Linked DNA regions of Streptosporangium sp. NBC_01755. The protein of the gene in region 2 interacts with the protein of the main gene of each other region in a pairwise test. Links are inferred from orthologs where the notes say so. Each region holds a gene or a part of one and is shown on either strand. Other genes may lie near its edges. The genes, in order: rimP and rpsL.

Evidence for each region.
Region 1: the proteins of rpsL (region 2) and rimP interact in binary tests that used the Escherichia coli proteins (3 or more experiments, as listed by UniProt). The link is inferred for Streptosporangium sp. NBC_01755 from one-to-one orthologs.

The regions. Positions count from the first base shown.
Region 1 is NZ_CP109131.1:5,433,278-5,448,771, reverse strand. What follows is about bases 1-2,812. They hold rimP (ribosome maturation factor RimP), read right to left. Parts: upstream 1,751-2,812; coding sequence 1,250-1,750; downstream 1-1,249. Other genes in these bases: OG884_RS25910 (ferritin-like domain-containing protein), read left to right, coding at 2,431-2,812; OG884_RS25915 (hypothetical protein), read left to right, coding at 1,943-2,434; nusA (transcription termination factor NusA), read right to left, coding at 230-1,237; OG884_RS25930 (YlxR family protein), read right to left, coding at 1-246. Outside these bases: more of OG884_RS25910, read left to right, coding at 2,813-2,901; tnpC (IS66 family transposase), read left to right, coding at 3,137-4,624; OG884_RS25900 (DUF4236 domain-containing protein), read left to right, coding at 4,747-4,941; OG884_RS25895 (DUF4236 domain-containing protein), read left to right, coding at 5,014-5,217; OG884_RS25890 (proline--tRNA ligase), read right to left, coding at 5,322-7,067; OG884_RS25885 (hypothetical protein), read right to left, coding at 7,145-7,777; OG884_RS25875 (FAD-dependent oxidoreductase), read left to right, coding at 8,218-9,546; OG884_RS25870 (hypothetical protein), read right to left, coding at 9,606-10,139; OG884_RS25865 (DUF6986 family protein), read left to right, coding at 10,471-11,661; OG884_RS25860 (copper homeostasis protein CutC), read right to left, coding at 11,734-12,408; OG884_RS25855 (GNAT family N-acetyltransferase), read right to left, coding at 12,452-13,057; OG884_RS25850 (GntR family transcriptional regulator), read right to left, coding at 13,456-14,202; OG884_RS25845 (hypothetical protein), read left to right, coding at 14,339-14,692; OG884_RS25840 (Zn-ribbon domain-containing OB-fold protein), read right to left, coding at 14,862-15,263.
Region 2 is NZ_CP109131.1:4,454,113-4,469,626, reverse strand. The notes cover bases 12,683-15,514. They hold rpsL (30S ribosomal protein S12), read right to left. Parts: upstream 14,369-15,514; coding sequence 13,997-14,368; downstream 12,683-13,996. Other genes in these bases: OG884_RS21450 (DNA-directed RNA polymerase subunit beta'), read right to left, coding at 14,910-15,514; rpsG (30S ribosomal protein S7), read right to left, coding at 13,524-13,994; fusA (elongation factor G), read right to left, coding at 12,683-13,436. In the rest of the region: rplO (50S ribosomal protein L15), read right to left, coding at 1-185; rpmD (50S ribosomal protein L30), read right to left, coding at 188-370; rpsE (30S ribosomal protein S5), read right to left, coding at 374-1,006; rplR (50S ribosomal protein L18), read right to left, coding at 1,068-1,451; rplF (50S ribosomal protein L6), read right to left, coding at 1,454-1,996; rpsH (30S ribosomal protein S8), read right to left, coding at 2,014-2,412; OG884_RS21545 (type Z 30S ribosomal protein S14), read right to left, coding at 2,559-2,744; rplE (50S ribosomal protein L5), read right to left, coding at 2,747-3,316; rplX (50S ribosomal protein L24), read right to left, coding at 3,316-3,612; rplN (50S ribosomal protein L14), read right to left, coding at 3,621-3,989; rpsQ (30S ribosomal protein S17), read right to left, coding at 4,170-4,451; rpmC (50S ribosomal protein L29), read right to left, coding at 4,444-4,680; rplP (50S ribosomal protein L16), read right to left, coding at 4,680-5,099; rpsC (30S ribosomal protein S3), read right to left, coding at 5,102-5,959; rplV (50S ribosomal protein L22), read right to left, coding at 5,959-6,312; rpsS (30S ribosomal protein S19), read right to left, coding at 6,415-6,693; and 8 more genes. UniProt on the Escherichia coli protein: With S4 and S5 plays an important role in translational accuracy. Interacts with and stabilizes bases of the 16S rRNA that are involved in tRNA selection in the A site and with the mRNA backbone.

The DNA.
Region 1 (15,494 bases), 990 kb from region 2 along the record:
GAGCGGAACCGCGACGCGAAACGCGCGCGGAAACGCTCGGCGACGCTCTGCGAGTTCGAGACAGCTCAGGGTGGGATGCAGTGAAGCACCACGCCCCTGGAGCCGTCTTCGCAGGTCAGGGAGTATAACGCCCTCGACCACCACCAGGCGGAGCAGCTCGGAGGAAACCGTGCGAACCCGGCACCCCACACATGTTCTCAGTGGGACAGCCTGGCCACCATATTCCAGCTTACCGTGTGGGCGCATCTGCGGAACCTGCCGCGTCCCCCGGCTGGGTGTCGGGACGGATGTCGATGCGCCAGCCGGTGAGGCGATTGGCCAGTCGGGCGTTCTGCCCCTCCTTGCCGATGGCGAGGGAGAGCTGGTAGTCCGGCACGGTCACCCGCGCGGCACGGCCGTCGAAGTCGATCACCTCTACGTGAGAAACGCGGGCCGGCGACAGGGCATTCCCCACGAACTCCGCGGGATCCTCCGACCAGTCGATGATGTCGATCTTCTCACCGTGCAACTCGGTCATCACGTTGCGCACGCGCGAGCCCATCGGCCCGATGCAGGCGCCCTTGGCGTTCACCCCCGGGCGCCGCGAGCGGACCGCGAGCTTGGTGCGGTGACCGGCCTCGCGGGCGATGGCGGCGATCTCGACCGTGCCGTCGGCGATCTCCGGCACCTCCAGGGCGAAGAGCTTCTTCACCAGGCCTGGGTGGGTGCGCGACAGGGTCACCGAGGGGCCCTTGTGCCCCTTCTTGACCTGGACCACGTAACAGCGGATCCGTTCGCCGTGGACGTACTCCTCACCCGGGACCTGCTCGCTGTGCGGCAGCACCGCCTCGATCTTGCCCAGGTCGACCAGGACCACCCTCGGGTCCTTGCCCTGCTGGATGACGCCCGCCACCAGCTCGCCCTCGCGGCTGGCGAACTCGCCAAAGTTGATCTCGTCCTCCGCGTCACGGAGCTGCTGCAGGATGACCTGCTTGGCGGTGGTCGCGGCGATGCGGCTGAAGTTGCCCGGGGTGTCGTCGAACTCCCTGAGCACCTCCCCGCTCTCGTCGTCGAGTTCGGCGGCGAAGATGGTCACGTGCCCGGACTTGCGGTCGAGCTCGGCGCGCGCCTTGGCCGCCGCGCCCTCGCTCCGGAAATATGCGATCAGCAGCGCGTCCTCGATCGCCTTGACGACCAGGTCGAAGGAGATGTCCTTCTCCCGCTCCAGGCTGCGCAGGACGCTCATGTCGATGTCCACGAGGCTTCCCCCTTAGCCCTCGTCGCCGTCTTCGCCGTCGTCTTCGGCGTCGTCGAGCCGGCGGAATTCCACCTGAACCCGTCCTCGGGTCAGGTCCTCATAGTCGATGCGGCGCGGCGCGCCGTCGACGTCCAGCTCCACGCCGGTCTCGTCGGTGGCGACGATCCGGCCCTCCACGGCGGTGCCGTCCCGCAGGTCGGCCTTGACCAGCCTCCGCACCGCGCGGCGCCAGTGGCGCGGCTCGGTGAGCGGACGGTCGACTCCCGGAGAGGAGACCTCCAGCACGTACGGGGTGGTTCCCATCGCGTCGTCGGCGTCCAGCGTCGCCGAGACCGCGAGGCTGACCTCCGCGACGTCGTCGAGGCTCACGCCGCCGTCACGGTCGACGACGACACGCAACAGCCGCCGCTTGCCCGCGGGGGTGACCGTGACGTCCTCCAAGTCGAGCCCCTCGGCTCCGACGACAGGTTCCAGAAGCTTGATCAGGCGGTCGCGGGATGTGGCGCTGCCCATGCCGACCTCCCATTGTCACGATCTCAGCCGGGCGGACCTCGCCCATGCGATTAACCAGCCTATCCACACCAGGGCGTGGAAACAGCGCCACTCGGTGTGGCGGAGCCGCCCGAGAAGCGAGGTGAGTGCCATTATTCCAAGCCCGTACGATGCTAGGAGCGTCAGCTGTCGACACAGAACCGGAGGTCGTCCGTGCGTTCCGTCTCCCGGCGCGCCCTGCTGCGGGGCGGCGCTCTAGGGGCGGCGGCCGTGACCGTCGCGGGATGCGCCGCCGAGAAACGGGTGCCTCCGGTGGCCGAGCGTCCCGATCCCGAGACCGTGCTCCTGCGGGAGCTGATCGCCGGCAAGGAGCGGGCAGTGGCCCTGTACGCCTCGGCCGCCTCGGCCAGGCTCGCGCCCTTCAGGCAGCGGCACGAGGCCCATCTGGCCGAGCTTCGCCGCCGCCTCCCGCCCGGCGCCGTCTCCGGCTCCGCGACGCCCACGCCCTCGCCCTCACCCACGCCATCCGGCGGCGCGTCCGCGGGCGGCAAGGCGTCGGTACGGGCCCTTCGCGATCTGGAGCGCAGGGCGGCGGCGCTCCGTACCCGCCAGGTCGAGGGGGCCTCGCCCCCGCTGGCCCAGCTGATCGCGTCCATCGGCGCCTGCGAGGCCGCGCACGCCCTGGCCCTGTCGAGATCACTGTGAGGGCCGGCCAGGGGCTCGGCGCGGCGCTGGCGGCCGAGCACGCCGCCGTGTACGCGTACGGGGTCATCGGGGCCAGGAGCACGGGCAGGTTGCGCACCGAGATGACGGCGGCCTACAACGCCCACCGCGCCCGCCGTGACCGGCTCCGCGCCACGATCATCACCATGGGCGGCACCCCGGCCGAGCCGACCGCGGCCTACGAGCTCCCGGTCACGCCGTCCACGGCGGCGCAGGCGGTGGAGCTGGCCGTGCTGGTCGAGCGGAGGGTGACCGGCGCCTATCTGGAACTGGCGGCCTCCGCCGACACGGCGCTGCGCAAGATGGCCGCGCTGGCCATGCAGGAGTGCGTCACCCGCTCCTACGACCTGCGCCCGGAGATCGACACCTTCCCCGGCATGCCGCCCGCGCCCGCCGCCTCCCCCAGCACCTCACCCACCGTCTCCCCCACGGCGACCGCCACCGAGTGACTTTCACGGCCAGGGCTGGTCAACGCGGGGCTTCAAAGCGCGTTACCGCGCCTCAAGCCCCCTCCTTCAGGAGGGGGTCGTTGACCGATGGCCGCTTTCCCGGAGTAAGGATTTCCCGGAGTGACGGGCTGGTCGGCGCGGTATCGACGCCCGACGACGGTGACTGTTCAGGTGCCCTTTCCTCGTGAGGTTGGGCGTGGCATGGGCATGATCGGACTCATGGGATGATCTTCGGGTGATTCCGGCTGAGGGCGAGCGTCCGTCATACGGCGAGCTTGCCGCTTTGGTCGTGACGCTGACCGCCCGGCTGGATGTGCTGGAAGCGCGGGTCGTCGAGTTGGAGGCGGAAAACGCCCAGCTCAAAGCGGAGAACGCGGAGTTGCGGGCTGAGAATGCCGAGCTGCGGCGGCAGGTAGGGCGAAACTCGCGTAATTCCTCGCAACCTCCGTCGGCCGATGGCCTGGCCAAGCCACCGCCCAAGTCGATGCGGGGTAGGAGCGGACGTCGCCCCGGTAAGCAGCCCGGCACGTCGGGGACGGCGTTGATGCAGGTGGACTGCCCGACATGGACGGTGCCGCACCTTCCATCTGCGTGTGGCGGGTGTGGCGGGGACCTGACCGATGCAACCCCGGCGGGCGTTGCGGTGATTCGGCAGGTTTTCGACATCCCCGAGGTCAAGGCCGAGGTCACCGCGCATAAGTTGCACGCCCTGGCCTGTGGCGGTTGCGGGACGGTGACCCGTGCTGCGGCTCCGGCGTTCGCCACGGCCCCGGCGGTATACGGGCCACGGGTGAGCGCGCTGGCCGCCTACCTGTCCGCCCAGCACCACATCCCGGTTGGGCGGGTCGCCGAAGTCCTCGCCGATCTGGCCGGGATCGAGGTGTCGACCGGGTGGATCAGCGACACGGTCACGAAGGTGGCCCAGGTCCTGGCGCCGGTCAACGCACGGATCCGTGACGCGATCGCCGCTGCGAGCGTCGCGCACTTCGATGAGAGCGTCACCCGCGTGGGCGGCAGGAACCACTGGCTGCACGTGGCCGCCACACCTGCGCTGACCGCCTACCACATCGACGCCCACGGGCGCGGCACCGAGTCGATCACCGCGTTCGGGATCCTTCCCCGCTTCACCGGCGTGGCCGTCCACGACGCCTACCGCTCCTACCAGGCATTCGAGGGCTGCACGCACGCCTTGTGCAATGCGCACATCGTCCGGGAGGCCGCCGGGATCGGCGAGTACGACCTTCGCGCGCGGGCCGATGGCTGGGCTGAGGCGCTGGTGCTGTTACTCGGTGACGGATACCGGTGGGTGGCCGCCTGGCGAGACAAAGGGCATGACCGCCTGCCGGACTTCAAGCTGAAGGACCTGTCCCAGCGCTTCGACGACCTGGTGGAACGAGCGTTGACCGCGCATTCCCCACGCGGAACGGGCAAGCAGAGCCCTGCACGTAACCTGGCGCTACGCCTGCGAACCCGAAAGAGTGAGGTGCTGCGGTTCGCCACCGACTTCACTGTGGCGTACTCCAACAACGTCGCGGAGCAGGCCATCCGTATGATCAAGACGAAGACCAAGGTCAGCGGTGGTTTTCGCACGCTCAAGGGCGCCCAGACTTTCCTGGCCATCCGCGGCTACATCTCCACCGTCCGAAAGAACGGTCTCCGCGCCGCTCACGCGCTGCACGACGCGCTGCTCGGCAATCCCTGGATGCCCGCACTCACGCGATGACCTGAATAGTCACCGACGACGGTCTCCGCGTTCATGAGATGAGATTCAAAACCGCTTTCGAGCATGTTTGTACGGTGCCTGCCGGGTAGCTGAATCTCCGTGAAACCGCCTAAGGAGGAGCAATGGGCTGGGGATATCGGAAATCCATGAAGTTCGGTCCGTTCCGTCTTAACCTCTCGCGGAGTGGAGTGGGTCACAGCTGGGGAAACCGCGCCTTCAGGGTCACCAGGACGGCAGATGGGCGCCGCACGCTGAGCGTCAACCTGCCCGGCGGTTTCCACTGGCGCAAGACGCTCGGCAGCGGTGCGCGTCGCTGACGGCGTTTCCCGGGAACCGTTCGCGAACGCCGGTCGTTCTTCTGACACGGCACGAGGCTCGGGGAGAGAACAATGGGCTGGGGATACAGAAAGTCAATCAAAATCGGTCCCTTCCGGATCGACCTGTCTCCACGAGGGGTCGGCCACAGCTTCGGCAATCGCAGATTCCACGTCGCGAGAACTCCCGACGGCCGCAAACACGTGACCATCAACCTGCCCGGCGGATTCCACGTGAGCAGGACGATCGGCCGGAGTTCCCGTTACCGCCGCTACTGAGACGGGGCCACAGACGGGAAGGAGCGGCCCACCCGCCGCGGGTGGGCCGCTCCTTCACATGCGTGGTGGCGCGGGACGAGATCGTCGCCTCCCGGCCCGCGGGTTCACTCCTGGCAGGCCGCCACGACGCGGTCTGCCGCCTCGGCGAGCGGGATCTCCTCCTTGGCGCCGGTGGCTCGGTCGCGCAGCTCCACGACGCCCTGGGTGAGGCCTCGGCCGACGATCAGGATCGTCGGCATGCCGAGCAGCTCGGCGTCCTTGAACTTCACCCCCGGCGAGACACCGGGGCGGTCGTCCACCAGGACGCGCAGGCCGCGGCCCGCCAGCTCCTCGGCGATCCGGAGGGCGGCCTCGATCTGACCGTCCTTGCCGGTGCCCACGATGTGGACGTCGGCAGGGGCGATCTCGCGGGGCCAGAGAAGACCGAGCTCGTCGTGCCGCTGCTCGGCCAGCACCGCCACGGCACGGGAGACGCCGATGCCGTAGGAGCCCATGGTGATGCGGACCGGCTTGCCGTCGGGGCCGAGGGCGTCGAGCTTCGCGGCGTCGGCGTACTTGCGGCCGAGCTGGAAGATGTGGCCGATCTCGATACCGCGGTCGATGGAGAGGCCGGAGCCGCAGACCGGGCAGGCGTCGCCCGCGCGGACCTCGGCGGCCTCGATGGTGCCGTCGGCGACGAAGTCACGGCCCGCGACGACGTCCGCGGCGTGCTTGCCCGGCTCGTTGGCGCCGGTCACCCAGGCGCTGCCGTCGACCACGCGGGGGTCGACGAGGTAGCGGATGCCGAGATCCTTGAGGACCTGCGGGCCGATGTAGCCGCGGACCAGGCCGGGGTGTCTGGCGAAGTCCTCGGCCTCGAAGATGGCGGGCTCGCCGGGGGCCAGGGAGGCCTCCAGCCGCTTGAAGTCGACCTCGCGGTCTCCGGGCACGCCGACGACCAGGGTCTCGGTCTTGCCCGAGCCGGGGACGGTCACCTTCACCACGATGTTCTTGAGCGTCCGGGCGGCGGTGATGCCGAGGCCGTGGTGCTCGTTGACGTGGTTGACCAGCGACTCGATGGTCGGGGTGCCGGGGGTGTCGAGCACCCGCATGGCGGGACGCTCGCCGGCGCCCTCGGCGGCCGGGGCGGGGGTGACGACGGCCTCCGCGTTGGCCGCGTAGCCGCAGGCGTGGCAGGCCACGAAGGTGTCCTCGCCGGTGGCCGCGGGGGCGAGGAACTCCTCGGAGGCCGACCCGCCCATCGCACCTGACGTGGCGAAACAGATCTTGTAGGAGATGCCGAGCCTGTCGAAGGTCTTGATGTAGGTCTCGCGGTGGCGCTCGTAGGAGTGCTTGAGACCCTCGTCGTCGAGGTCGAAGGAGTAGGAGTCCTTCATGACGAACTCGCGCCCGCGCAGGATGCCGGCCCGAGGCCGGGCCTCGTCGCGATATTTCGTCTGGATCTGGTAGAGGGTCACCGGATAGTCCTTGTAGGAGGAGTACTCCCCCTTGACCATGTCGGTGAACATCTCCTCGTGGGTGGGACCGAGCAGGTAGTCGGCCCCCTTGCGGTCCTTGAGGCGGAAGAGCGTGTCCCCGTACTCGGTCCAGCGGCCGGTCGCCTCGTAGTACTCACGGGGCAGGAGAGCGGGGAAGAGCACCTCCTGGCCGCCCATGCGGTTCATCTCCTCGCGCACGACGCGCGTGACGTTCTCCAGGACCGTCTTGCCGAGTGGCAGCCAGGAGTAGACGCCGGGGGCGACGCGGCGGACGTAACCGGCGCGGACGAGCAGCTTGTGGCTCGGCACTTCCGCGTCTGCCGGGTCGTCCCTCAGCGTTCGAAGAAACAGCGACGACATGCGCAGCAGCACGGCTACTCCTAGCTAGTGGGGATCGATGCTCTACAGGCTATCGAGTCCGGCAAGCCGATTGTCTGCCGTCGACCGCTTCAGAGCCCGGTGAGGAAGACGAAGTGGAAGGCCCCGAAGGCCAGCGCGACCAGTGTGGAGCAGATCCGGTCACACCTGCGGGCCAGTGCGATCAGCATCCCCGCCGCGAGCGCGGCCACGACCACCGTTCCCCACGGCCAGAAGCCGGGAACGTACTCGGGGCCGCCGGGCACCATCTTGTCGATGCCTTCGAACAGGGACAGCCCGGCCGCCCCTCCGGCCGCGAGACCTCCCCAGCGGTCGGGGCGCTTGGCCAGGTAGGAGAAGACCCCGATCGCCACGAGGTTGACGAGCGTGAGGTTCATCGTGGCGACGTCGTCACCGAGCCTGGTGAACGAGTCCTCCGGCTCGAAGAGGGTGGCGGCCAGCACCGAGAGCAGCGGCCCGAACGCGGCGAGCATGCTGGAGAGCACCGCCCAGCCGAAACCGGCCGCGGTCCGCCCCACGACGACGACGAGGAGGATGTACGCGCACGAGTTGTAGATGGCGTAAGGCAGGTCGGGCCCGTAGGCCAGCAGCGCTCCGACGCCACCCAACAGCATCCCCACGAAGAGCGAGAGGACCATGTGCCGGAGAATGGCGCGATCCCGCCGGTCCCCCGCGACGAAGTCAAGCGTGTAGTTGCGTTCCACCGAAGCCACCGATCCCCCGATCACATGTACTCGTGGCCACCGGCAGTATATCTGACCTGTGCTAACGTCCAGGGCAAGGTAAATTTCACAAGACAAGCGATCGCTTGGTTATAGTGTTGCCGTGAGTCCTTTCCCGAGCGTTTCCCCAAGCCTTTCCGAGGAGCGTGTGGGGCTCCGTGACGCCGTCCGCTCCTTCCTCTCCCGGCACCCGGACGCCCCCTGGGGCCGGTTCGCCGCCGAGCTGGGCGTGGCCGGCCTGGCGGTCGGCGAGGAGTACGGCGGCGCGGGCTGCGGCATGGTCGAGGCGGCCGTCGTGTGCGAGGAGGTCGGCCGCGTCCTGTCGCCCCACCCCTATCTGCAGACCGCGGTACCGGCCGTGGAGGCGATCACTAAGGACCTTCAGACTGGCCCGGCGGGCACCGGTACTACAGAATCGCGTTATGACAGCCAGTGCCCTGGGAGGCGATATGTCGCTGCGAGTCGCGATCGTGGGGTCGGGGCCGGCCGGGATCTACACGGCCGAGGCCCTGAGGAAACAGGCCACCGTGCCCCTGCGGGTGGACGTGCTGGAGCGGCTGCCGACCCCGTACGGGCTGGTGCGCTACGGGGTGGCCCCCGACCACACCTCGATCAAGTCGATAGCGGGCTACCTGCGCGGCGTGCTGGAACTTCCTGACGTGCGGTTCCTCGGCGGTGTCGAGTTCGGCAAGGATGTCGGCGTCACCGATCTGCTCGACTGCTACGACGCCGTGGTCTACTGCACCGGCGCGATGGTGGACCGGCGGATGGGCATACCCGGCGAGGACCTGCCGGGCAGCGTGGCCGCCACCGACTTCGTCAACTGGTATTGCGGCCACCCCGACGTGCCGGGCGACCGCTTCGTCCTCGACAGCCCCGAGGTCGCGGTGATCGGCGTGGGGAACGTTGCGGTCGACGTGGTGCGCATCCTGGCCAAGACCGCCGACGAGCTGCGCGCCACCGACGTGCCACAGGAGGCGCTCGACCGGCTGGCCGCCAGCGAGGTGAAGGCCATCCACATGGTCGGCCGCCGGGGACCCGAGCACGCCAAGTTCACCCTGAAGGAGCTCAGGGAGCTGGGCGAGCTGACCAACGCGGACGTGCGGGTGCGGCCCGAGGAGAGCGTCGCGGACGTCTCGGCGGCGTCCCGGCAGATCAGGGGCAACGTCGAGGTCCTGCAGAGCTGGGCGGCCCGCGGCCTGACGGGCCGTCCCCGGCGGCTGGACGTGCGGTTCTGGATGCGCCCGGTGGAGATCCTCGGCGAGGGGCGGGTGGAGGCGCTCAAGCTGGAGCGAACCCGGCTGGTGGAGGGCCGGGTGGTCGGCACCGGCGAGTTCGAGACCCTCCCGGTCGGCATGGTGCTGCGCTCGGTCGGCTACCAGAGCGTGCCGCTGCCCGGCGTTCCCTTCTCCGAGGCCACCATGACCGTGCCGAACGAGGCGGGCCGGGTCCGCGACCGCGAGTACGTGGCGGGCTGGCTCAAGCGTGGTCCCAGCGGTGTGATCGGCACCAACAAGTCCGACGCCGCCGAGACGGTCCACACCCTTCTCGCCGATCTCGCCGGCCACGAACCGGTACGCCGCACGGACCCGGACGACCTCCTCGCCTCCCGGGGCGTCTCACCGATCACCTACGAGCACTGGCTGTCCATCGAGGCCGCCGAGGCGGCACTGGCCAGGTCCCTCGACCGGGGCGAGCGGGTGAAACTCCTCGGACTCGCCGCCATGCTCACCGCCTGCGGCCGTCAATGACGCGGCCGCGGCCACGCCCGGAGAACCGGGGCGTGGCCGCGGCCAGGGCGCTGTTCGCGCTATTCGCCGTTCCCGCTCTCGGTGCCGCCCTGCTCGCCACCCGGACCGTCGGGGCCCTGCCCCTCCGCCGGGCCCTGCGGGTCGACGCCGCCGTCACCGCCGTCACCGCCACTACCGCCGTTACCGCCGCCGTTCTGCGGCGCGCAGGAGATCGTGAAGTTCGCCTTCTTGGAGACGACCTTGCGCGGGCTCAGCACCTGAAGCGCCTGCCAGCCCTTCAGGTTGCCGCGGAAGGTGGCGCGATCCTTCAGGATCTTCGTCCCGTTCACCTTGACGGTCTTCACCGCGCTCTTGGAGCCGTCGCCCCTGAGCCAGCGGTAGGCCACCACGGTGGGCCCGCTTACCTTGATCTTCGCCGTGAAGCCGACGGTCACCGGGCACTTGCCGGCGTGCTTGGCCGGGCTCGCCTTCACCGACACGGCCACCTTGGGCTTCGCGGGCGCGGACGCCGCGGCGGCCGGAGACGCCTGCGTCATCAGCAGTACGGCCAGCAGGGACCCGGCCAGCGCGGAGAGCCCCTTGAGTCTGTTCATGTCATCCCATCGACGAGTGATCGAACTGCGGTGGCAAAGTTTAGCCATGGTGACTTGTGCTCCGGTTGGGACCGGCTGAGTCCGCTGGTCAGCATGGGGCGGCGGTGACGGCGATGACGGCGATGACGGTAGTGACGGCGGTGATCAGCGGCGATCGGTGGCGATCGGCGATCATCTGCGGTGATCGGCGGCGAGGAGCTGGGGCTAAGGTGCGTTCAAAACGGCGCGTCCGGTTCGAACCGGCACGTCCATACCGGCACGTCCATACCGGCACGTCCATACCGGCACGTCCCCGGCGTCCATACCGGCACGTCCTCAAAGGAGCATCAGCATGCGCGTCACGCTCGCCGACCCGTCCGCACTGATCCCGGGCTTCGAGCGGACTCATCGCGAGCAGTCCGCGCTGTACCCGTACGGGCCGGTCGGGTGGCAGCCGGTGCACACGGTCTACGTCCCCGCGGACCGGTTCGACGCCGGGACGGTGCGGGCGTGGGGTGACGCCGCGCTGGAGCTGATGCGGCGGCACCTGCCGGAGGGCGACCTGGCCGCGATCCTCGGCGTGGACGGGGACGTCGCCGGAGCCGTCCACGGCAGGGTGCTCGCCAAACTCGGTGAGGAGCCCGTCGAGGACCTGCGCGTCGACTTCGAGGACGGGTACGGGCCGCGTCCCGAGGAGGAGGACGGCCACACCCGCGGCGCCGCCGAGGCGCTCGCGGCCATGCACATGGCTGGAACACTCCCTCGCCGCTGGGGGCTACGGGTGAAGTCGTTCGCCGACGGTGACCCGGTCCGCTCCCTCAGGACGCTGGACGGCTTCCTCACCGGCGTGGTCGAGCGGGTCGGGCACCTGCCCGAGGGATTCGTGGTCACCTTCCCGAAGGTGCTGATGAGGGCCTATCTCCACCAGTTCGCCGACTGCCTGCGAGCGCTGGAGGACGGGCTGGGCCTTCGTGAGGGCACGCTCCGGTTCGAGATCCAGGTGGAGGCGCCGCAGACGGTGCGCTTCCTCGACTCCGGCCTGGTCGCCTCCCTGCGGGGCAGGCTGGCCGCGGCGCACTTCGGCGTCTTCGACTACACGGCGAGCTGCGCCCTGCCCCCGCACGAGCAGCGGCTGGACCATCCCGCCTGTGACCACGCCCGGCACGTCATGCAGACGGTCTTCGCCGGGACCGGCGTGGAACTTTCGGACGGCTCGCTGGCGGCCTCTCCCGCCTCGGATGACCGGCGGGCCGTGCAGGAGCTGTGGCGGCGCCACGCGGAGCTGGTCGGGCACTCCCTGGGCCACGGCTTCTACCAGGGCTGGGACATGCACCCGTCACACCTGGTCAGCCGGTACGCGACGGTCTATGCCTTCCACCTGTCCCGCTACCGGGAGTACGCCCATCGGGTGCGTGCCTGGCGGGAGCGGCGCGAGGCGGGCGAGGGCGTGATGGACGAGCCCGCCACGATCAAGACCATGACCGCCGCCCTGCGCCGTGCCGACCTGGCCCTGGACCCCACCCCGGCTCCGTCGACGCCCTGACCTCGATCGCCGGTCCGCCCGGCCGGCGGTGACGCCTGATCGGGGCGACCCGGCAGCGGCTCCCTGCGCGCCTCAGTCGACCAGGGCGCGCCACTCGCGGACCCTGCGGGTGTCGACCGGGTCCGACCAGGACGCCCGCACGGCGCTGCCGACATGGAAGGCCCGCACGCCGTACTCCATCAGTGCCCCGACATGGCCCGGCCTCAGCCCGCCCCCGGCCATGATCAGCGGGCCGTCGCCGGCCTCGCACCGGGCCTTGAGCAGCGGCAGCCCGTCCGCCACGCCACCGGGCGCGCCAGAGGTGAGCACGGTGGCGAGGTTGGGCAGCAGCCGGACGGCACGCCAGCTCGCCTGGATGTCGGCCGCATGGTCCACCGCCCGGTGGAAGGTCCAGGGCAGCGGCGCGACCGCGTGGATGAGTACCTCGGTGGCGGCCAGGTCGACCACCCCCGCCCGATCGAGGAACCCGAACACGAACCCGGCCGCGCCCGCGTCGGTGAGTGCCCTGGCCTGGCGGCTCAGGGCCTTCAGCGACTCGGGCGTGGCCAGGAACGAGGCCTCGCCGCGCAGCATCACCATCTGCGGCAGCGCGCACTCCTTGGAGATCGCCGCGACCGTCTCCGGCGCCGGGGTGAGCCCGCCTACGGCCATATCGGCGACGACCTCCAGGCGATCGGCGCCACCGGCTTCGGCCGCGACGGCATCACGCACGTCAAGCGTGATCACCTCAAGCAAGGATCCGGTCATGAATGGAGGCTATCGGATGGGTTTGCCCTGAGATCGCCGTGGTTCAGACATGCTCGGGGACGGATGACCCTCGCCGGTCCGAGAAGGGCAGCGCGAGACCTGATCCGTGGGCGCGCAGGCCACCCGGCCGCTGGAACAGGGCGCCGGAGGCGCGATGCGACAGGTCGACCGTGCGGAGGTGCGCGAAACGCTGCCCCCGATAGTAGTCCTGAAGTCTTGAGTTGTCCTTGGAGCAGTCAAGCCTGAGCCATCTTCTCCCCAGGGCCAGGACCCGCAGGCCCGCCCAGTCCAGCAGCACCTCTCCCAGCCCCCGGCCGACGTGGGCGCGCGCCACGGCCAGTTTGTGGACGTAGAGCGCCGAACCGGGCTCGTCCTGCGGAGCCCAGAACTCGGGGTCGGCGTGAGTGTCCAGGGCGAGGGTGGCGGCGAGCCCGTTCTCCCCGTCCAGCAGGTACATGACGCCCTCGCCGATCAGCGGGGTGATGCGCTCGGCGGGAAAGCCGGCGGCGGGCCACTGCCGCACGCCGCGGCGGTTCAGCCACCCGGCGGTCTCGGCGAGGAGCGCGAGCACCTCGTCCAGATCACCGTCCGTGGCCCTGCGCAGCGTGAACGGGCGCGCGGTGGTGGGACTGGCGGTGTTCGAGTGCATGGTTCATCCCTTCGTTGCGTTCGGTACGCGAGTTAACACGGAGCGTGACCGCACGATGGCGCACGGCACCCGTGTCGGGCTAGGCGGATGCCTAGGGGCTTGGGGCGAGCGGCGAGGAGACGCCGGCTGGTGCGACAGGCACAAGAGGCGCAGCAGGCGCAAGAGGCGCAAGAAGCATGAGAAGCGCAGGCGGGAGAGGCGCAGGCGGGAGGGCGACGAGCGGGGGGACCTCGGGCGAGACTGCCGGGACCGGGGAAGACACGGACCGGAGGGCGCCGAACGGGAGGAGCACGGGCGGGTGGGGAAGGCGGGACCCGGCCGCCCGGCGGACGCGGCCCGGTGGTCGCCCGCGACGCGAGCGGGGCGGAGGCCGGCCCGTCAGGGCGGTTACGGAGATGTCAACGGCTTTCCAGCTCGTACCTGATCAGGTGCTTGTCCGCGGGCAGTACCGACACCGCCACGCGCACGGGGGTGTCCTCCTCGTCGTAACCGACCCGGATGTAGACGACGACCGGCGTGCCGAGCTGGAGCTGGAGCCGCTCGGTCTCCGCGCTGTTGGGCATCCGCGCCCAGATGTCGTCCACCATCCGCACCTGCCGGTGGCCGAGCTCCTCGAGAACCTTGTTGGCCCCGCGCCTGATGTCGCCGGGGCGGGTGATCTCGGAGTCGGCGACCAGGGCCAGCGGAAAGTAGGAGTCGTTGGTGTTGTAGGGCTGGCCGTCCACGAAGCGCAGCCTGCGGCGGACCACGGCGAGCTCGTCGTCCGAGAGCTCCAGCCTGCTGGCGATCTCCTCGGCCGGTTGCACGATCGAGACCTCGATCTCCTGGCTCGGCGCGCGCCCCTCCTGCGAGACCGCCCAGGCGAAGGCCTCCAGGGTCTCCTCACGCCGCGGCTGCAGCTCGCGCTGGGGGTGCATGAGCAGCGGGCGGCGCTCCCGCACGACGGTGCCCCTGCGGGGGGTGCGGGTGACCAGGCCCTCGTTCACAAGCTCGCCGAGAGCGAGCCGCACGGTGTTCCGGCTCACCTGGTGCACGATCATGAGCTCCGCCTCGGTCGGCAGCTGATCCCCTGGTCCGAGCGCACCGGAGTAGATGGTCCTCCTCAGATCGGAGGCCACCAGTTGATACAGCGTTGACCGCGCCATTAAGTCCCCTTTGTGCCAACAAAACTAGACGATCTGGTTCTAGTGGGGAACAGCCCCTTGACCCGACCTCCCGAGACCCGCATTATCCAATCGTTGGTACAAATCCATCGAAAGGTCAGCGAGGGGGTGGAGGCCGGTGCTGTCGGTCCGTGCGGATACGCCGCATCTGCCCTGGTGCGACCCCAGCGAGGCAACACGTTTACTGCGCTACGCGTTGCACCGCCAGGGATTCACCCACACCTACCAGAGCAACGGGCGCGGGATGTCCGTGCTCTCGGTGCTGACCGATCTAACCGTCTGGTGCAAGAACGGGCTTTTTGTCTGGAACGAGGATGGCGTTCAGTCCTCGCATCCGGCCGAAGACCCGGTCGGGGCGGCACGCCTCATCTCGCGGCACTACCGGCGGCCCATGCCTGACGACGATCTCGCGGTGGAGGAGGCGGGCCACCGGGTCCGCGCCTTCGCCGACACAGACTCCGCGCGCGACTAGCCGGCGGAGGACCCCACCCCTCGCCGGGGTCCTCCGCCATCGCGCCGGAGCGGAACGCGTCCTGGCGGGTCCCCCACGCCCGCCAGGGCGCGCTCCCCATCTCCGGAGCGCGGCCCGGCGGGACGGGACCCGCCGGGCCGCTACCGTGGCGCGACCATGACGGCGATCCTCAGCCGAGCGGGCACCAGTCGATCGGCGAGAGCTCCTCGTCCACCACCCTGGGGCACGCCCGGACGGCCAGACCCGCGACCGGCGGCTCCGCACCGCGCCAGTTGCCGTACATGACGCACACCGGCGCCTCGTCCAGCCGCACCATCACCACCGTGTACGGCTCGCTCACCCCGGCCAGGAAGGGCTGGTGGCTGACGATCCAGCTCTCGACGCGACCGGCGGGGGCGATGGGCTCCCAGTGCCACTCGCGGGTCCTGCAGCGGTGACAGTAGGCGCGGGCGGGGAAGCGCGGCGTGGCGCAGGAGTCGCATCTCTGGAGCACGAACTCCCCTCCGGCGGTCCGCTTCCACCACTCCGCCGAGTCACGATAGACCGGCGCCGGACCGAGGGCGGCGGGCACGGGCCGAGCTGAGTGGGGTCAAGCCGCTCGCGGTGCCCTGCGACGTCACCTCCGAGGCCGAGGTGCGCGCCATGTTCGACGCGGTGACCGAGGCGCACGGGCGGGTGGACGTGGTGGTCAACAACGCGGGCCTGGGCGGTACGGCGCGACTGGTGGAGATGACCGACGAGTAGTGGGACGCCGTCCTGGGAGTGCCCCTCACCGGCACGATGCGCTGTACCAGGGCCGCCC
Region 2 (15,514 bases):
CGCTGCAGCGGAACCTGACCACCCTCGAAGCCGAGCGGAACCTTGTTCCTGGCCCTCGTGCCCTTGGTGCCACGACCCGCGGTCTTGCCCTTGGACGCCTCGCCGCGGCCCTTGCGGACCTTCGACTTGTTGGCGCCGGGGGCCGGACGCAGGTGGTGGATGCGGAGCGGAGTGTTCTCTGCCATGTCTAGTCGACCTCTTCCACGGTGACGAGGTGCGTCACCACGGAGACCATGCCGCGGATCTCCGGGCGGTCCTCCTTGACGACGACGTCGCCGATTCGCTTAAGACCGAGCGAGCGCAGCGAGTCACGCTGCTTCTGCTTGCCACCGATCTTCGAGCGGACCTGGGTAATCTTCAGGCGTGCCATGGGCTAGCTCACCGCCTTCGCCGCCGCGGCCTCCGCGAGACCCTCGGCGCGAGCCTTGAGCATCGCCTTGGGGGCGACGTCCTCGAGCGGCAGGCCACGGCGGGCCGCGATCTCCTCGGGGCGGCTGAGGCCCTTCAGAGCGGCCACGGTGGCGTGCACGATGTTGATCGGGTTGTCCGAGCCGAGCGACTTGGACAGCACGTCGTGGATGCCCGCGCACTCCAGCACGGCGCGCACCGGACCACCGGCGATGACACCGGTACCGGGCGACGCCGGACGCAGGAAGACGACGCCGGCGGCCTCTTCGCCCTGCACGATGTGCGGGATGGTGCCCTGGATACGGGGCACCTTGAAGAAGTGCTTCTTGGCCTCTTCGACACCCTTGGCGATCGCCGCGGGCACTTCCTTGGCCTTGCCGTAGCCGACACCGACCATGCCGTTGCCGTCACCGACGATGACGAGGGCGGTGAAGCTGAAGCGACGACCACCCTTCACGACCTTGGCCACTCGGTTGATCTTCACAACGCGCTCGATGTACGAGACGCCCTTGTCAGCGTTGCCACCGCGGCGGTCGTCACGACGACCGTCACGCCGCTCGCCACCGGCGGCGCCACCGCGACGCGGAGCTCCAGCCATTAGTGGTTCCTCTTCTCATTCGTAAGACGGGCCATCGGTTGCGCTCTGGTGAAAGGAGTCATCAGAACTCCAGTCCACCTTCGCGGGCGCTGTCCGCGAGAGCCGCGATGCGGCCCGCGTAGCGGTTGCCACCCCGGTCGAACACGACCGCGGTGATCCCGGCTGCCTTGGCCCGCTGAGCGAGAAGCTCGCCGACCTGCTTGGCCTTGTCGGTCTTGGCGCCCTCGGCCGAGCGCAGGGAGGCGTCCATGGTGGAGGCGCTCACCAGCGTGTGGCCCTGGGCGTCGTCGACGATCTGCACGAAGAGGTGCCTCGTGGAGCGGTTGACGACCAGGCGCGGACGCATGGCCGTGCCGACCACCTTCTTGCGGACTCGGCCGTGGCGGCGGGCCCGCGAGACGGCGCGGGCGGCCGTGTGCTTGCCGAACGCAGTCTTGCCAGCCATGCCTACTTACCAGCCTTTCCGACCTTGCGGCGGATAACTTCACCCTGGTAGCGCACGCCCTTGCCCTTGTACGGGTCGGGCTTGCGCAGCTTGCGGATGTTCGCGGCGATCTCGCCGACCTTCTGCTTGTCGATGCCGTCCACATGGAACAGCGTCGGCTTCTCGACGCGGAAGGTGACACCCTCGGGGGCGTCGACGATCACCGGGTGGCTGAAGCCGAGAGCGAACTCAAGCTGAGTCGGGCTCTTGGCCTGCACGCGGTAACCGACGCCCACGATCTCCAGGGACTTCGAGTACCCCTGGGTCACACCGGTCACCATGTTGGCGACCAGGGTGCGGGACAGACCGTGCAGCGCACGGACCTTGTTCTCGTCGTTGGGGCGGCTGACGGAGAGAGTTCCGTCATCACCCTTGGCGATCGCGATGGGTTCCGCGACCGTAAGCGAAAGCGTGCCCTTGGGGCCCTTGACCGTGACGTCCCGGCCGTCGATGGCGACGTCCACTCCGTTCGGTACGGGGATGGGCAGCCGTCCGATTCTTGACATGCTGTTCGTTCTCCCCTCTACCAAACGAAGGCGAGGACTTCCCCGCCCACTCCACGCTTGCCGGCCTGCTTGTCCGTCATGAGACCGCCGGACGTCGAAATGATCGCGACGCCCAGTCCGCCCAGGACTCGGGGCAGGTTGTCCTTCTTTGCATAGACCCGCAGGCCGGGCTTGGAAACCCGTCGCAGGCCCGCGAGCGACCGCTCACGGCTCGGCCCGAACTTCAGCTCCACCACGAGGTTCTTTCCGACCTTGGCGTCTTCGACGGTCCAGGCCTGGATGTAACCCTCCTGCTGGAGGATCTCGGCGATGTGCGCCTTGATCTTCGAGTACGGCATCGCCACGCTGTCGTGGTACGCCGAGTTCGCGTTTCGCAGACGCGTCAACATGTCTGCGATCGGGTCGGTCATCGTCATGGCCGGTGGCCTTCCTCACCACGGTTTCCACTGGGGACCTTCGGTGCGGTCATGGGCGCCTGTAGTCGGCGCCCGGTGAATACGAACTTCTATGTGTGGCCGGTGCCACGCGCGGACCCGCGATGATCACGGGGCCGCGCGGACGGCTACCAGCTCGACTTGGTGATGCCGGGCAGCTCGCCCCGGTGCGCCATCTCGCGGAAGCAGATGCGGCACAGGCCGAACTTCCGGTAGACGGCGCGGGGACGACCACAGCGCGAGCACCGAGTGTACGCCCGGACCTCGAACTTGGCCTTGCGAGCAGCCTTGACCTTGAGCGACGTCTTCGCCATGATCAGGCCTCCTTGAACGGGAAGCCGAGGTGCTTCAGCAGCGCCCGGCCCTGGTCGTCGGTCTTAGCGGTGGTCACGACCGTGATGTCCATACCACGCTGGCGGTCGACCTTGTCCTGGTCGATCTCGTGGAACATGACCTGCTCGGTGAGACCGAAGGTGTAGTTCCCGTTGCCGTCGAACTGCTTGGGCGACAGGCCGCGGAAGTCACGGATGCGGGGCAGCGCCAGCGAGAGCAGCCGGTCGAGGAACTCCCACATGCGGTCGCCACGGAGCGTGACGTGCGCGCCGATCGGCATGCCCTCGCGCAGCTTGAACTGGGCGATGGACTTGCGGGCGCGGACGACCGCCGGCTTCTGGCCGGTGATCACCGTGAGGTCGCGGACGGCGCCTTCGATGAGCTTCGAGTCACGCGCGGCCTCGCCGACGCCCATGTTCACCTTGATCTTGGTGATGGTGGGCACCAGCATGATGTTCTCGAACCCGAACTGCTCGTTCAGCTTCGCGATGATCTCTTCGCGGTAGCGCTGCTTGAGGCGCGGGAGGGTCCGCTCTTCAGTGTTCGCGGTCATCAGTTGTCCTCACCCGTCTCCTCGGAAGCAGCCTTGGCCGACTCCTTCTTGGCGGGCTTGTCGTCATCCTTGAGCTTCTTGACGTTGCTCACGTGGATGGGAGCCTCCATGGTCTGCACGCCGCCGGTCTTGGCGCCACGCGGACCCTGGTTGGTCTCCTTGGAGTGCTTCTTGACCATGTTGACGCCCTCGACCACCACGCGCTCGTCGCGCGGGTGGGCGGCGATCACCCGGCCCTTGGCACCCTTGTCCTTACCGGCGATGACCAGTACGAGGTCACCCTTTTTCACATGCAGCTTCGGCATTACAACACCTCCGGCGCGAGCGAGATGATCCGCATGAACTTCTTGTCACGCAGCTCACGACCAACGGGACCGAAGATGCGAGTGCCCCGGGGGTCGCCGCTGTCCTTGATGATGACGGCGGCGTTCTCGTCGAAGCGGATGTAGGAGCCGTCGGGCCGGCGGCGCTCCTTGACAGTGCGGACGATGACGGCCTTGACCACATCGCCCTTCTTCACGGTGCCGCCCGGGATGGCGTCCTTGACCGTGGCGACGATGATGTCGCCGATTCCCGCGTAGCGCCGGCCCGAGCCACCGAGCACACGGATGCAAAGGACTTCCTTCGCACCGGTGTTGTCGGCGACCTTGAGCCGCGACTCCTGCTGGATCACTTGTACTCCTGTTTGTCTCGCTGGTTCTCACCCGTGGGTGAGCCTTGCGGAACCTGCTGGGTCTTTGTCCTCCGGCGACAGTCCTTGCGGGACCGCCGGCGCAGGCGGAGCGAAGATCGCTTCGCCCCCTTGGACGCCTTCGTGGGGGGTGACGGTGTCACCCCCCACGAGGCGCGTTAACTACTTGGCCTTCTCGAGGATCTCGATGACCCGCCAGCGCTTGCTGGCGGAGAGCGGCCGGGTCTCCATCAGGAGGACGCGGTCGCCGACACCACAGGTGTTGGCCTCGTCGTGCGCCTTGTACTTGGTCGTCCTGCGGATGACCTTGCCGTACAGGGGGTGCTTGACGCGGTCCTCGACAGCGACCACGACAGTCTTGTCCATCTTGTCGCTGACGACCAGACCCTCACGGGTCTTGCGGTAGTTCCGCGTCTCGGTCGTGGTTTCCGTGGCCTCAGCCATCAATCGACTCCTTCTCTACCGTGACGATTCCGAGCTCCCGCTCGCGCATCACCGTGTAGATACGGGCGATCTCGCGGCGAACGGCACGTAGCCGCCCGTGGCTCTCCAACTGGCCGGTCGCAGCCTGGAAGCGGAGGTTGAACAGCTCCTCCTTGGCTTCCTTCAGCTTCGTGACCAGGGTGTCCTGGTCTTCCACCCGCAGCTCACCGGCGGTCAGGCCCTTAGCCATCACGCCTCACCCACTTCACGCTTGACGAACCGGCACTTCATCGGCAGCTTGTGCATCGCACGCCGCAGGGCTTCGCGAGCCACCGGCTCGGCGACACCCGACAGCTCGAACATGATGCGGCCGGGCTTGACGTTGGCGATCCACCACTCCGGCGAACCCTTACCGGAACCCATACGGGTCTCGGCGGGCTTCTTGGTGAGGGGACGGTCCGGATAGATGTTGATCCAGACCTTTCCGCCACGCTTGATGTGACGGGTCATCGCGATACGAGCCGACTCGATCTGGCGGTTGGTCACGTAGGAGTGCTCAATCGCCTGGATGCCGAACTCGCCGAACACGACCCTGGTGCCGCCCTTGGCGGCGCCGTGGCGGTCGGGCCGGTGCTGCTTACGGTGCTTGACCCTGCGCGGGATCAGCATGGTCAGCTCCCTTCAGCACCCGGCTGCGCAGCCGGGCCGGTCTCGGGGGCAGCCTGGGAGGCCGCCTCGGTCCTGGGGGCGCGGTCGCCACGGCCGGCACCGGCACCACGACGGGCGCCACCGGCACCACGACGGGGACGGTCGCCGCCACCGGCACCGGGGCCGCGACGGTCGTCGCGGTCACGACGCTGGCCCGCACGAGCACCGGCGGCAGCCGCCTCGCGCTCGGCGCGGCTGGTCGGAGCCTCACCCTTGTAGATCCACACCTTCACGCCGATGCGGCCGAAGGTGGTACGGGCCTCGTACAGGCCGTAGTCGATGTCCGCACGGAGGGTGTGCAGGGGCACGCGGCCCTCGCGGTAGAACTCCGAACGGGACATCTCAGCGCCGCCAAGACGGCCGGAGCACTGCACCCGGATGCCCTTGGCACCGCTCTTCATCGCCGACTGCATCGCCTTGCGCATGGCACGGCGGAACGAGACACGGCTGGACAGCTGCTCGGCCACACCCTGAGCGACGAGCTGAGCGTCGATCTCAGGGTTCTTGACCTCGAGGATGTTCAGCTGGACCTGCTTCTTGGTCAGCTTCTCGAGGTCACCGCGGATCCGGTCCGCCTCGGCGCCGCGGCGGCCGATGACGATGCCCGGACGGGCGGTGTGAATGTCGACCTGAACCCGGTCGGTGGTCCGCTCGATCTCCACCTTGGAGATGCCGGCCCGCTCCATGCCCTTCTTGAGCATGCGGCGGATCGCCACATCCTCGGCAACGTACGACTTGTAGAGCTTGTCGGCATACCACCGGCTCTTGAAGTCGGTCGTGATGCCGAGGCGGAACCCGTGCGGGTTAACCTTCTGACCCACTAGCGGGTCCTCCCCTTCGGCTCGCGGGACTCCACGATCACGGTGATGTGGCTGGTCCGCTTGTTGATCCGATAGGCGCGACCCTGAGCACGGGGACGAAACCGCTTCAGCGTCGGGCCCTCGTCGACCCAGGCACGGCTCACGAAGAGCGTGTCACGGTCGAGCTTGAAATTGTGCTCCGCGTTGGCAATGGCGCTCGACAGCACCTTGTACACGGTCTCGCTCGCCGACTGGGGAGCGAACTGCAGCACGGCCTGCGCCTCCGAAGCGGGCAGCCCGCGAATGAGGTCCACCACGCGGCGGGCCTTCATGGGCGTGTGGCGCGCGAACCGCGCCTGAGCCCTGGCTTCCATCGCTTACTCCTCTTACCTTCTGCTTCGTATCGGGCGAGTCCGTCGTGCCAGCTGACGATCGTCTCCGACCGTTCCCTGTTCGACGTCCTCTCCCTAAGGCGCTTATCGCCGGCTGCGGCGGTCTTCCTTGACGTGGCTGCGGAAGGTCCGCGTCGGCGCGAACTCGCCCAGCTTGTGACCGATCATCGACTCGGTGACGAACACCGGGACGTGCTTACGGCCGTCGTGAACGGCGATCGTGTGACCGAGCATGTCGGGCACGATCATGGAGCGCCGCGACCACGTCTTGATGACGTTTTTGGTGCCCTTCTCGTTCTGGACATCCACCTTCTTCTGAAGGTGATCGTCCACGAAGGGACCCTTCTTAAGGCTACGTGGCATTTTGGCTGCTCCTACCGCTTCTTCCGCTTGGTACGACGGCGGATGATCAGCCGGTCGCTGGCCTTGTTCGCCGCACGAGTACGCCCCTCGGGCTTGCCCTTGGGGTTGACGGGGTGACGACCGCCGGAGGTCTTACCCTCACCACCACCGTGCGGGTGGTCGACCGGGTTCATCGCGACACCGCGGACGGTGGGGCGCTTGCCCTTCCACCGCATACGTCCGGCCTTACCCCAGTTGATGTTGGCCTGCTCGGCGTTGCCGACCTGGCCGATGGAGGCCCGGCAGCGAACGTCGACCTGGCGCATCTCACCGGAGGGCATACGCAGCGTGGCGTACTGGCCCTCCTTGGCGAGGAGCTGAATCTGCGCGCCGGCGGACCGGCCCAGCTTGGCGCCACCGCCCGGACGGAGCTCCACCGCGTGGATGAAGGTACCGGTCGGGATGTTGCGCAGCGGGAGGCAGTTGCCCGGCTTGATGTCGGCCGTGGGGCCGTTCTCGATCTTGTCGCCCTGCTTGAGGCCGGTCGGGCAGAGGATGTAGCGCTTCTCCCCGTCGGCGTAGTGCAGCAGCGCGATACGGGAGGTGCGGTTCGGGTCGTACTCGATGTGAGCGACCTTGGCCGGGATCCCGTCCTTGTCGTGACGCCGGAAATCGATGATCCGGTAGGCGCGCTTGTGGCCACCGCCCTGGTGACGGGTGGTGACACGGCCGTGGACGTTACGGCCACCCTTGCTGTGCAGGGGTGCAAGCAGCGACTTCTCGGGCGTGCTGCGCGTGATCTCGGCAAAGTCCGAGACGCTGGCGCCGCGGCGACCCGGGGTCGTCGGCTTGAGTTTACGGATGCCCATCTTTTTCGTTCATCCTTCGTCGGTTAATCCGGTCGAACGCCCCTCACCTGGCGGTGAGGGGCTTTCTCCCTGTACTTACTGAGCGAGCGCGTCAGCCGATCTGGCCGAAGATGTCAATCCGGTCGCCTTCGACCAGGCTGACGATCGCCCGCTTGGTAGCCGGACGCTGGCCGTAGCCGAACCTGGTCCGCTTACGCTTGCCCTGGCGGTTGATGGTGTTGACGCTGGCCACCTTGACGCCGAAGATCTTCTCAACAGCGATCTTGACCTGCGTCTTGTTGGCCGTCTTCCGCACCAGGAACGTGTACTTGTTGTGCTCGTCGATCAGGCCGTAGCTCTTCTCGGAGACAACCGGCTTGATGATGATGTCGCGCGGGTCGGCGATCTTCTCCATCAGGCGTCTTCCTTCCCGCTCTTGCTCAGACGCGCGACGACCTGGTCGTACGCCGCCTGAGTGAAAACGACGTCGTCGTGGCAGAGCACGTCGTAGGTGTTGAGCTGCCCGGCGTCCAGCAGGTGGACCTCGGGAGCGTTGCGCAGGCTCAGCCAGCTGAGCTCGTCACCCTCGTCGACGACGACCAGGACGCTACGGGCCTTGGTGATCCTGCGAAGCGACTCAAGAGCCGCCTTGGTCTTCGGGGTCTCCCCCGTGACCAGACCGCTGACCACGTGAACGCGGCCGCCGGTCGCCCTGTCGGACAGGGCCCCGCGCAGGGCGGCGGCCTTCATCTTCTTGGGAGTCTTCTGCGAGTAGTCCCGCGGAACCGGGCCGTGGACGGTGCCACCGCCGGTGAACTGCGGAGCGCGGGTCGAGCCCTGACGGGCGCGGCCGGTGCCCTTCTGGCGGTACGGCTTCTTGCCGCCGCCACTGACCTCACCACGGGTCTTGGCCTTGTGGGTGCCCTGCCGGCGAGCGGCGAGCTGGGCCACGACGACCTGGTGGATCAGCGGAATGTTGACCTTCGTGCCGAAGATGTCCTCCGGCAGGTCGACGGTCCCGGCCTTGTCGCCGCTCACGTCGAGGACGTCAATGGTGCTCACTTGGCAGCCCCCTTCTTGGCGGCGGTGCGGACCAGAACCAGGCTGCCGTTGGCGCCGGGGATCGCACCCTTGATCAGGATGAGGCCCTTCTCGGCGTCCACGGCGTGAACCTTGAGGCTCTGGACGGTCGTGCGGACGTTGCCCATCCGGCCGGCCATGCGCACGCCCTTGAAAACGCGGCCCGGGGTGGCGCAGCCACCGATGGAACCCGGCGAGCGGTGCTTGCGCTGCGTACCGTGCGAGGCACCCAGGCCCTTGAAGCCGTGACGCTTCATGACACCCGCGTACCCCTTGCCCTTGCTCTTGCCCGTCACATCGACGTACTGGCCGGCCTCGAAGGTGTCGGCCGAGAGCTCCTGGCCCAGGGTGTACTCGCTCACGTCGTCAGTGCGGATCTCCGCGAAGTAACGGCGCGGGGTGATGTCGTGCTTGCGCAGGTAGTCGCCGAGCGGCTTGTTGACCTTCCGCGGGTCGACCTGCCCGAAGCCCAGCTGGACGGCGGTGTAGCCGTCCTTCTCAGCGGTGCGGACGCGGGTCACGACGCACGGACCAGCCTCGACGACGGTCACCGGGACCATCCGGTTGTCCGCGTCGAAGACCTGGGTCATGCCGAGCTTCTTGCCCAGGACGCCCTTGATCTGCTTAGCCATGTCAGTGCGTTCCCTCAGAGCTTGATCGAGATGTCAACGCCGGCGGGAAGGTCGAGTCGCATGAGCGAGTCGACCGTCTTCGGCGTCGGATCGATGATGTCAATCAGCCGCTTGTGCGTGCGCATCTCAAAGTGCTCGCGGCTGTCCTTGTACTTGTGCGGCGAGCGGATGACGCAGTACACGTTCTTCTCGGTCGGCAGCGGCACCGGGCCCGCGACCTTGGCGCCAGTCCTTGTCACCGTCTCGACGATCTTCTTGGCCGAGACGTCGATGACCTCGTGGTCATAGGCCTTGAGCCGAATGCGGATCTTCTGTCCCGCCATAATGGCCTCGGTGTCCTTCACTGTCGTCTGAAAAAGTTACGTGCGGCTGTTGCCGCTGTGTCATGGCCGGGGTCGCCTTGGACGTCCCCTCCACGTTGTGCGGAGCCCACTTCGCCCTGGGGCGACGTTCTCCGCACATGCCCCACGTAGCAGACGCTGTAAGTCCGCGCTTTCTTCCGTGATCTGGCAGTTACTTCGGTCATCGTTCGGCCGAACCAACTGCGAGATCACGGTTCGTGGGGTCCCTGCCAGGGTTCGCGCCCTGCGGCGCGGCCCCCTCGTGGGGAAGCGGCCGGCCCTGCGTTGAGGGCCGACCGCCACTCCACGATCGTGCTACTTGATGATCTTGGTCACTCGACCCGCACCGACGGTGCGGCCACCCTCACGGATGGCGAACTTGAGACCGTCCTCCATCGCGATGGGCTGGATGAGCGCGACGTTCATCTCGGTGTTGTCGCCCGGCATGACCATCTCGGTGCCCTCGGGGAGGTTCACCACGCCGGTCACGTCAGTCGTACGGAAGTAGAACTGCGGGCGGTAGTTGTTGAAGAACGGCGTGTGGCGGCCGCCCTCGTCCTTGCTCAGGATGTAGACCTGGGCCTCGAACTCGGTGTGCGGGGTGGTCGTGCCCGGCTTGATGATGCACTGGCCGCGCTCGACGTCCTCGCGCTTGATGCCGCGCAGGAGCAGACCGACGTTGTCACCCGCCTGGCCCTCGTCGAGGAGCTTGCGGAACATCTCGACACCGGTGACCGTGGTGGTGGTCTTGGTCTCCTTGATGCCGATGATGTCGACGGTCTCGCTGACCTTGACGATGCCGCGCTCGATACGACCGGTGACGACCGTGCCGCGACCGGTGATCGAGAAGACGTCCTCGACCGGCATCAGGAACGGCTTGTCGGTCTCACGGACCGGCTCGGGGACGTTCTCGTCCACCGCGGCCATGAGCTCGATGATCGAGTCGCCCCACTTGGCGTCGCCCTCAAGCGCCTTCAGCGCCGAGACGCGGACGACCGGCAGGTCGTCGCCGGGGAACTCCTGGGCCGAGAGAAGCTCGCGGACCTCGAGCTCGACGAGCTCCAGGATCTCCTCGTCGTCCACCATGTCGGACTTGTTGAGGGCCACGACGATGTAGGGGACGCCGACCTGGCGGGCCAGGAGGACGTGCTCCTTCGTCTGCGGCATCGGACCGTCGGTGGCGGCGACCACGAGGATCGCACCGTCCATCTGAGCCGCACCGGTGATCATGTTCTTCACGTAGTCGGCGTGACCGGGGCAGTCCACGTGGGCGTAGTGGCGCTTCTCCGTCTGGTACTCGACGTGCGCGATGGAGATCGTGATACCACGAGCCTTCTCCTCGGGCGCCTTGTCGATCTTGTCGAACGGGGTCGCCTCGTTGAGGTTCGGGAAACGCTCGTGGAGCACCTTGGTGATCGCCGCGGTCAGAGTGGTCTTGCCGTGGTCGATGTGCCCAATGGTGCCGATGTTTACGTGCGGCTTGGTCCGCTCGAACTTGGCCTTGGCCACTGCTCTCTCCTTAGAGATTCTGACGTGACTTGCGTCTTCATATTCGGGTTTGGGGAGGCCGATCCCTCTCGGAACCGGCCCACGAGAAAGCTCTCGCCCCACACCCCCGGCAACCGATCGCGAGTCTCCTCGCCTCCGGCGCCGGGTTGGATGCCGGACTTGCCTGCCCTGCACCCCTCCGGTGGCGGGGCGACGATCTCCTCGCTACCCGCAACCAAAGTGGGTGCTGGACTTACTCGCCCCGCACCCCTCCGGTGGCGGGGCGACGATCTCCTCGCTACCCGCAACCAAAGTGGGTGCTGGACTTACTCGCCCCGCACCTTCGCGACGATCTCCTTGGCGATGTGCGCGGGCACTTCCGCGTAGGAGTCGAACTGCATGCTGTAGCTCGCGCGTCCCTGCGTCTTGCTACGGAGGTCTCCCACGTAGCCGAACATCTCAGAGAGCGGCACGAGCGCCTTGACGATTCGGGCGCCGGAGCGCTCGTCCATCGCCTGGATCTGCCCGCGGCGACCGTTGAGGTCACCGATGACGTCACCCATGTAGTCCTCGGGCGTGGTGACCTCGACGGCCATCATCGGCTCCAGGATTACGGCGTCCGCCTTGCGCGCGGCCTCCTTGAAGGCCATCGAGCCAGCGATCTTGAAGGCCATTTCGGACGAGTCCACCTCGTGGTAGGCACCGTCCTGCAGGGTGACCTTGACCCCGACCATGGGGTAGCCGGCGAGAACACCGAACTCGGCCGCCTCCTGGGCGCCCGCGTCGACCGAGGGGATGTACTCCCTCGGGATGCGGCCACCGGAGACCTTGTTCGCGAACTCGTAACCGTCGTTGCCCTCGCCCAGCGGCTCAATGTCGATGATGACCTTGGCGAACTGGCCGGAACCACCGGTCTGCTTCTTGTGGACGTAGTCGACCTTCTCCACCTTGCGGCGGATGGTCTCCCGGTAGGCCACCTGAGGCCGGCCGATGTTGGCCTCGACCTTGAACTCGCGGCGCATCCGGTCGACGAGGATCTCCAGGTGGAGCTCGCCCATACCCCAGATGACCGTCTGCCCGGTCTCATCGTCACGACGGACCTGGAAGGACGGGTCCTCCTCGGCCAGACGCTGGATCGCGGTGCCCAGCTTCTCCTGGTCACCCTTGGTCTTGGGCTCGATGGCGACGCTGATGACCGGCGCCGGGAAGTTCATCGACTCCAGCACCACGGGGTGAGCCGGGTCTGCCAGGGTGTCACCGGTGGTGGTGTCCTTGAGTCCCATGACGGCGACGATCTGACCGGCGACGGCCGACGGGCGCTCCTCGCGCTTGTTGGCGTGCATCTGGTAGATCTTGCCGATCCGCTCCTTGCGGCCCTTCACCGAGTTGACCACGGCGGTGCCGGTCTCGAGCGTGCCCGAGTAGATGCGGATGTAGGTGAGACGGCCCAGGTGCTGGTCGCTCATGATCTTAAAGGCCAGCGCGGAGAACGGCTCCTTCACGTCCGCGTGACGCTCGATGATCTCCTCTTCCTTGCCGACCGCGTGGCCCTTGAAGGCCGGGATGTCGGTCGGGGCGGGAAGGTAGGCGACGATCGCGTCGAGCAGGGGCTGAATGCCCTTGTTCTTGAACGCGGTGCCGGTCAGGACCGGGTTGATGGCGCTGGCCAGCGTGGCTCGGCGGATGGCCGCGACCAGCTGCTCCTCGGTGGGCTCGACGCCCTCCAGGAAGAGCTCCATCAGCTCGTCGTCGTTCTCGGCGACCGTCTCGACCAGCTTGTCACGCCACTCGCGAGCAGCCTCGGAGTACTCCTCCGGGATGTCCACGACCTCGTACATCTCGCCCTTGGCCGTCTCGGTGCCCCAGTACAGGCCCTTCATCTTGACCAGGTCGATGACGCCCTTGAAGTCGGCCTCGACGCCCCAGGGAAGCTGGACGACGGCGGGGGTCGCGTTCAGACGGCTGACCATCATGTCGACGCAGCGGTGGAACTCCGCGCCGACCCGGTCCAGCTTGTTGACGAAGCAGATCCTGGGCACTTCGTAACGGTCGGCCTGACGCCACACCGTCTCGGACTGGGGTTCGACGCCTGCAACGCCGTCGAACACGGCGACGGCACCGTCGAGGACGCGGAGCGAGCGCTCCACCTCGATCGTGAAGTCCACGTGACCCGGCGTGTCGATGATGTTGATCGTGTGGCCAAGCCACTCGCAGGTCGTGGCAGCGGAGGTGATGGTGATACCACGCTCCTGCTCCTGCTCCATCCAGTCCATCGTGGCTGCGCCCTCGTGGACCTCACCGATCTTGTAGTTGATACCGGTGTAGAACAGGATGCGCTCAGTCGTCGTGGTCTTGCCCGCGTCGATGTGAGCCATGATCCCGATGTTGCGGACCTTGGCCAGGTCAAGAGCGGTCGTGGTGGCCACTTCTCTCGCGTCCTCGTCGTCTCGTCGAAGCCGCTGTTACCAGCGGTAGTGGGCGAAGGCCTTGTTGGACTCGGCCATCTTGTGGGTGTCCTCACGCTTCTTGACGCTTGCGCCGAGGCCGTTGCTGGCATCGAGCAGTTCGTTCATGAGGCGCTCGGTCATGGTCTTCTCGCGGCGGGCGCGGGAGTACTGCACCAGCCAACGCAGGGCCAGGGTGGTGCTACGCGCGGCGCGCACCTCGACCGGAACCTGGTAGGTCGCGCCACCGACACGGCGGCTGCGGACCTCAAGGGTGGGCTTGACGTTGTCCAGCGCGCGCTTCAGGGTGACGACCGGGTCGTTGCCGGTCTTCTCCTTGGCACCTTCGAGGGCGCCGTACACGATGGACTGAGCGATGGATCGCTTGCCGTCCAGGAGCACCTTGTTGATGAGCGCGGTGACCAGGGGCGAGTTGTGAACCGGGTCAGCCATGAGCTGACGACGGCCAGGAGAACCCTTGCGAGGCATTCCTACTTCTCCTTCTTCGCGCCGTAACGGCTACGGGCCTGCTTGCGGTTACGGACACCCTGGGTGTCGAGCGAACCACGGATGATCTTGTAGCGAACACCCGGCAGGTCCTTCACACGACCACCGCGGACGAGCACGATGGAGTGCTCCTGGAGGTTGTGACCAACACCGGGGATGTAGGCCGTGACCTCGATGCCGTTGGTGAGCCGGACACGCGCGACCTTGCGGAGGGCGGAGTTCGGCTTCTTGGGGGTCGTGGTGTAAACGCGCATGCAGGTGCCGCGTCGCTGAGGGCTGGCCTTGAGCGCCGGGGTCTTGGTCTTGGTGACCTTGTCCTGGCGGCCCTTGCGGACCAGCTGCTGAATCGTGGGCACCGCGTCTCCGTTCGTGCTAGCCGGTTAATCGAATGTCGTGCATTTTGCAGGTGCTGCCGGTGTCATGACCTGCGGTTCTTTCATCCCCTCCGACCCACGCGGTCGGGCGTGTCGCGCACTTGTCGCGCCACTTCCCGGTCAAAGCCGGTCCGGTGGAGGAGGCCATGCGACGCCCCTGACGACTCCCCATCGGGAACCTGTCGACGCACACGCATGAGGGCCCACGAAGACATGGGCACGAAGGGCAAGACTACCCAGCCCAGCGCAACACGTCAAAACGGCCGCACCGGCCAGGCACCGCTGTGGGTGCCCGCATTCGTGTCATGACTCCCACGACCGGTTTCCGACCGACCGCTTCCGGGTCCATGTCGAGCTTACCCGCCGCAGAGCACTTCTCCGGCCGTTCTCCTTATTAACGTACGGCTTTCGCCGCAACATTCCGGTCAAGAAAGGGCCACACCCACCGGTTCGGGACGAGAACGCCCTGGAAAGGCGACGGCGCCCGATCCCCTGCCGGGGACCGGGCGCCGCCTGTGACCACTCAGCGGTTGTACTGACCGAAGTCGTACTCCTCCAGCGGCACGGCCTCACCGGAGCCCGAGCCGAAGGTGTAGTCCGCCGCGGAACCGTCGTAGCCGCCGACCGTGTACATCGCGGCCTTGGCCTCCTCGGTGGGCTCGACCCGGATGTTGCGGTACTGGGGCATGCCGGTACCGGCCGGGATGAGCTTTCCGATGATGACGTTCTCCTTGAGGCCGAGCAGCGAGTCCGACTTGGCGTGGATCGCCGCGTCGGTGAGCACTCGGGTCGTCTCCTGGAAGGACGCCGCGGACAGCCAGGACTCGGTGGCGAGCGAGGCCTTGGTGATACCCATCAGCACCGGACGCCCGGAGGCCGGCGTGCCGCCCTCCGCCACGCACTCGCGGTTGATCCGCTCGAAGCGCGGCCGCTCGACGAGCTCACCGGGCAGCATGTCGGCGTCACCGGACTCGAGCACGTTCACGCGCTTGAGCATCTGCCGCACGATGATCTCGATGTGCTTGTCGTGGATCGACACACCCTGCGAGCGGTAGACCTGCTGGACCTCGGCCACCAGGTGCAGCTGCACGGCCCGGGGGCCGAGGATGCGCAGCACCTCGTTGGGGT